DNA from 2 places in the Reichenbachiella ulvae genome. Region 1 is predicted to be linked to the other one. Evidence: riboswitches for the same ligand, from Rfam matches in the RefSeq annotation. Region 1 holds a riboswitch; the other holds the start of a gene.
What was found. A riboswitch is a leader RNA that binds a small molecule or an ion and turns the genes downstream of it on or off. The one in region 1 is predicted to bind S-adenosylmethionine.

Region 1 (3,215 bases):
TGCCATTACAATCACCGCAGCGCCGTATTGTTTGATCAATTTGGCCTGACGGATAAATTCTTCTTCGCCTACTTTTAAGCTTATGGAGTTTACTACGGATTTCCCCTGTGTACACTTCAAGCCTGCTTCGATGATTTCCCATTTTGAGGAGTCGATCATCACAGGGATACGAGCGATATCTGGCTCAGATGCCATCAGATTAAGGAAATTGGTCATGGTTTCAGCACCATCTAGCATACCTTCATCCATGTTTACATCGATGATCTGAGCACCACCTTCCACTTGATTTCTTGCGATCTCCAGCGCCTCTTCAAATTGCTCTTCCTTGATCAAGCGCAAGAATTTCCTTGAACCAGTTACATTAGTTCTTTCCCCAACGTTGATGAAATTCAGATCTGGAGTGACTACCAATGGCTCCAACCCGCTGAGCTTCATGGGTTCATAGTCATGCCATTTGTACTCGTACTTCCCTGGGTAATCTGGATGTATGTTTTCCATGTTATATAAAGTAGACAGTATGTGGTTGGCTACCTACTGTTTCAATTTTTTGTTCTTATGAATTTAGCAAATGAGAATTTAATATTTAACCGTTGACAGTAGTCTGTTGACTCTTTATCGGCCTAGGCTCATACTTGGCGGCCAATTCTGCTATGGCTCTGATATGATCAGGAGTGGTTCCGCAACACCCACCAATGATATTGATGAGGTTTTCGTCTAGGAATTCCTTGATTTGATCCACCATATCCTCTGGTGTTTCGTCATATTGGCCAAATTCATTTGGTAACCCTGCGTTAGGGTGGGCGCTGATATTGAATTCTGACTTACTGGCTAAAGTATGAAGATAAGGTTTCAGCTCTCTGGCTCCTAATGCACAATTCAGTCCAATACTAAGCAGGTCCAAATGCGAAACTGAGATCAAAAATGCCTCTGTGTTTTGTCCGGATAGGATTCGGCCACTGGCATCAGTAATGGTGCCTGAAACCATGATTGGGATACGGATGCCTCTCTCTTCTGCAATTTGATCTATCGCCATCAAAGCTGCTTTGGAGTTGAGTGTGTCGGTGATAGTCTCCACCAGGAGAATGTCAGAACCACCATCTAGTAGTGCGTTGGCTTGTTCTTTGAATGCTTCAAGCAGCTGATCATAATTGATGGCACGGTATCCTGGGTTGTTTACATCAGGAGACATGCTGGCCAATCTGTTGGTTGGTCCCATAGAACCTGCCACAAACCTAGGTTTGTCCGGATCCTTTTGTGTGAACTCGTCCGCAACTTCCTTGGCAATTTTGGCTCCTTCGTAGTTGATTTTGTAAATCCAGTCTTCTAGTTTGTAATCCGCCTGAGCGATCCATGTGCCACCAAAGGTATTGGTCTCTATGATGTCTGCACCTGCTTCTAGATATTCTCTATAGATGTCTTTGATGATATCGGGTCGGGTGATGCAGAGTAAATCATTGTTGCCTTTGAGTGTAACCTCGTGGTCTTTCAATTCTTCATTTCTGAAGTCTTTTTCCTCTAATTGATGCCGCTGAATCATCGTGCCCATAGCACCGTCCAACACCAATATCCTTTGTTTTAGAATATCTCTAATGTCCATTTTCATAGTTTATTAAACTACTTACCAGAAAGAATAGTTCGTTGAATACCTATCTGTCAACCAGATTGAATATCTGGAATGGGAATTGGCACAACATCCAATATTGCGGCTATGGATATGTTGCCAAGACGTCATAGGGCCCAATCCCTCGGTCTTTCTTGATAAGTGGGGCAAAGATAGGCTTTTTTTATAGAGTTTCAATTTCTACATGCAATTGAAAAGGTAATCTTGTTTTCTGTGTTAGAGAGAGGTTTGTATAGGTGTCTTATCTGTCTTATTATCTAATACTTATGTGTATCAATAATTGATATTTGGTACTTACTAATCTGTAATATGTCTGCTATGATAAATGATAAAAAGCATGAATAGCTATGTAAATAGGTTTATGATGCTTTGAGTGCTTACTCTACTTTTGGAGGACACACACATGCTTATACCAATAATTCAAATTGAATTGGACTTGATCACGATGATCATAGTCCTAAACGTGGATTATTAGTATACAATGAAGAAATCATTTGGAGTTATTTCTCTTTCTCATGCTATAGCTGATATAGAGATTAGAGAGAAGTTTTCTTTGTCACAACAAGAGTTCGGGGATTGTTATGCTCAACTTTCGGATGTTCTGGGGATTTCAGAGGCACTGATTTTAGGCACATGCAACCGTGTCGAAATCTATTATTTTGATGCTCAAAATAAAGCAGAGGCTCTTGTTCAATTCTTATGCGCTTTCAAGGGATTGTCCTTTGATATCCACCACTCATTTTTTGAATCTAAGTATGGTCATGATGCCCTGACTCATCTGCATGAAGTTGCTATAGGTCTTCAGTCCATGGTTTTAGGAGATCTGGAGATTTTTGGACAGGTCAAAAGAGCGTATCAGATATCATGCGATGTACAGTCTGCATCTACCTATATGCATCGCTTGCTTCATAGGGTGTTTTACTGTCATAAAATAATCAATCAATCGACCAGGTTTAAAGAAGGAGCTTCATCCGTGTCCTACACTGCTGTAAAGTTAATCTCGGACAGAAACTTGATGAATCCTGAAGGTCGGGTGCTAGTCGTAGGAGCAGGAGACATGGGAAAGGATGTAGTAAAACACCTGCGAAATCTTGGTTACCTCAATGTAACTATCTGCAATCGTACCAATGAAAAAGCGCACCATCTAGCGCAGGAGTTAGGGGTGCATTTTATTCCCTACGAACAACATAAGGACTATTTAAACACTTGTTCTCTGCTGATGGTAGCGGTCAACGCCAAGGAAGCCCTCTATACGCTTACCGATTTCCAATATACCGCCATACGCGCTGTGATTGATATTTCATCTCCACGTGCAGTAGCTGATGAAATCCAGACCCTGGGTATTGATTTATACAACATTGACGATATGGGGCAGCGAATCCAAAGGGTGATGGAAAATAGAAGCGCCGAAATAGGCAGAGTGAGAGATATAGTCTCCGAATCTGTTGGAGAATACTTGCAATGGACCAAAGAACTGGAGTTCAATGATCATTTGGTGCAATTTAAATCTGCATTAGAGGACATACAAAAACAGGTGATCCTGGCAAACACAAAGGAATGGACGGTTTCGCAACAGCAACTAGCGAGCGAGGCG
Region 2 (3,215 bases), 3.4 Mb from region 1:
CCTAAATCTTGGGCCTCCTTGAGTACATTTTCATAAGAAGCACTTTCGTTGATCATTTTAGTCAGGATGAAGTTGGTCGATCCGTTGAAGATGCCTTCCAGAGAGGTCATCAGGTCATTGTCATAATATTCTTCCAGGTTGCGAATGATAGGAATACTCGCGCAGCATGACCCTTCGTACAGCAAGGAGACTTTGTTTTTTCTCTGCAGTTCTAAGAGCTCTTCCAGATGCTCGGCAATCATTTTTTTATTAGCCGAGACCACATGCTTGCCACGGTTCATGGCTTCTTTTACAATCTCGAAGGCTGCCTCTGCGTCATCGATCAGCTCTACGATCACATCGATTTTGTCATTGTGTAGCAGTTCGTTTTTGTCGTCGGTAAACAAGGCCTTGTCCAGGCTTCTGGGCTTTGTGATGTCTTTGATACAAAATTTTTCGATCTCTGCCTGGATCGAATTCGATTGCTGCAGGACGTGATACAAACCTTGTCCCACTACTCCAAAACCAAAAATTCCTAGTTTCATATTTCTATATTCTTATGTGAAAAAAGCTGACAGGATTCTCGCCTAATTGTAGAGAATCCTGTCAGCTTTAAATGCTTTATTGAACCAATTCAGGTTCTACTTTTATTTTCTTAATTGCTTCGTCCAGGTCATTGATCAAATCCTCTGGCGCTTCCAGTCCGATAGACAGTCGCACCAGCGAATCGCTGATTCCAGCCTTCTGTCTGGTTTCTGCAGGCGTGCCTTTGTGCGTCATGCTAGCAGGATGACAGCAGAGGCTCTTTACACCCCCCAGACTTTCGGCCAATTTGAACAGTTTTGTGTTGCAGACGAAGGTTTCCGCTATTTCTTTTGAATCTTCTTTAAAAGAAAAAGAGATCACTGCACCATATTGCTTTTGTTGCTTTCCAGCCAATTCGTGGTTAGGATGGAAAAATAGGCCTGGATAGTTGACCTGATCCACTGCATCCAAAGATACCAGATGTCTGGCCACCTCTAGAGCGGTGCGGCATTGCTTTTCGATTCTGAGTTCCAGCGTCTGGATTCCTCTCAGTGTCAACCAGCTGTCCCATGGTCCCAAAATACTACCAGTAGCATTCTGAATGAATTTGATTTCATCTGCCAGTTCTTGTGTTTTGACCGCTATCAGTCCTGCGATCACATCCGAATGCCCCGCCAGATACTTCGTGCCACTGTGCAGCACGATATCTGCTCCCAGGTCCAGGGGCTTTTGCAAGGCCGGGGAGGCAAAAGTATTGTCCACCACCAGCAGACAGCCATGTACCTTGGCTATTTCGGCAATGGCTTGAATATCGCTGATCTTGAGTGTCGGGTTGGTAGGTGTTTCGAGCCAAATGATTTTTGTTTTGCGTCGAATGGCCTGATGAACCGCATCCAGATCCGAAGTGTCTACATAGCGGGCTGTGATGCCAAATTTCTTGTAGAGTTTTTCAAACGAACGAAATGTGCCGCCATAGATGTCATCTACTGCCAGGATCTCATCTCCCGATTGGCATAGCTTGATCACCGCATCCACTGCAGCCAGTCCACTGGCAAAGGCAAATCCAGCTATCCCATTTTCTAACTGCGCTATACAGTCTTCTAGCGCTTTTCGCGTGGGGTTATTGGATCGGCTATAGTCAAAGCCTTTGTTGACACCCGGCGCTTCCTGCTGGAAGGTCGATGTTTGATAGATCGGCACGGATAGCGCACCAGTCAATGGATCCGTTGGGATACTGTGGAGAATGTTTGTTGTCTCTTGCATGTCTTTAATGTTTAAAAGTTACAAGGAGACTTTTCAAGGATTTTGTGTCTGGCGGGAAATAAAAAATCCCTTCCAGACAAGCCAGAAGGGATGATATATTTTGATCTAAAAGATGTCATTCCTCTCGCTTATCTTTCCCGACCTTTGTCGAGACTGGAATTAGCACCTTCACCGTCTTGCGGGGGTTGCTAAGGTTTCACAGGGCCAAGTCCCTCCACCTTTCTTGATAAGTCATCCATTAAAAATAGAACTGCTGCAAAGGTATATCAGAGTTTTTTTAGGAAGCAAGAAAGAATCAAGATTTTTAGAATCAAGAAGTCTTGAGTCTTGGTTCTAGCATCTAATTATCTCATATAAACAATTTTATTCCCGTTATTGTCAAGCTCAAACGCCTTGTTTTTCGCCACTCCGATCTTGAAGGTGAGTTCCTCGATCATGGCCAGGTCTCTGTCTACAGGCATAAATTCGGTGGTCTCCATCGATTCGTATGGGAGATGAATCAGTTCCAGCGTGATGTCATCTTTTTTAAGGAAGTTTTGATAATGAATGTTGCTATCGTCCACAACTTCGATTTCTTCAAAGCCCAGGTGACTGGTATACCATTTCAAGGTGTTGATGTAGTCTGAGGACTGGATAGTGAAAAAACTGGGGGTAACGGTGTATTTGGTGTTATTGTCCGGAACATCGAAAAATTGAATCAGATTGCCGTCTGGATCTTCTGCTATGAAAGTGTTCAGGCTCAGGTTTTTATCTTTGTAAGTGTCTTTTGCTAACTTTTGTTCATATCTCTCGAGATAAAGATGCAAGCTGTCAAACTGGTTGATGTCAAACCCTATTTTGGTAATCCCATTGATGTATTTCTTTCCTTCTTTGAAGCGAATTTGTGACTTCAGCAAAGTGGCATTTCCCTGAGTTAATATCAGTTGAAAGTCATTGTTACGCATTTTTACATGCTTGTTAGGGCGGTATTCTTCTATTTTAAACTGGAGGAATTTTCGATACCATGCGGCAGAGGTTTTGAGGTCACGAACGATCAAAGTAGCTCGTGTGAACCTGAGCTCATTTAGGTCTGTTTGAGAAAAGGCGGGCTGAGATTGAAACATCAGGGCCGCTAAGCCGATTAATACTAGTACGTGAATGTGCGTTTTGATCTGATTCATATGAGTATTGAAATGCGCCAATCAAAGCTAAATGTTTTGTTGTCATAAATGTAGTTTATCAGCCAGTAGAAAAAAATTATAGGCTCAAAACTGACATCCTATGATAATCGTAGTAGTTTTGCACTTATTTAAAGTAATTCCAAATAATTCGTAGCGAATGAGCAATGACGATCAAATATTAGAGGAATTCACCTCAAAAGAATATGAACATGGCTGGTCTGTAGACCTGGAAGCTGATGAAGCTCCTGCGGGTCTAAGCGAGGATATTGTTCGGTTTATTTCAAAAAA

Region 2: another riboswitch for S-adenosylmethionine. It lies ahead of N7U62_RS20665 (trans-sulfuration enzyme family protein); the one in region 1 lies ahead of N7U62_RS06550 (homocysteine S-methyltransferase family protein).

Annotation. Positions count from the first base shown of each region.
Region 1 is NZ_JAOYOD010000001.1:1,610,511-1,613,725, reverse strand. Features, by position in the region: gene metH (methionine synthase) at 1-498, opposite strand, end outside; gene N7U62_RS06550 (homocysteine S-methyltransferase family protein) at 584-1,603, opposite strand; SAM riboswitch class I at 1,644-1,765, opposite strand; gene hemA (glutamyl-tRNA reductase) at 2,103-3,215, shown strand, end outside.
Region 2 is NZ_JAOYOD010000001.1:5,014,557-5,017,771, forward strand. Features, by position in the region: gene N7U62_RS20660 (homoserine dehydrogenase) at 1-524, opposite strand, end outside; gene N7U62_RS20665 (trans-sulfuration enzyme family protein) at 601-1,767, opposite strand; SAM riboswitch class I at 1,893-2,000, opposite strand; gene N7U62_RS20670 (VOC family protein) at 2,112-2,927, opposite strand; gene sufB (Fe-S cluster assembly protein SufB) at 3,085-3,215, shown strand, end outside.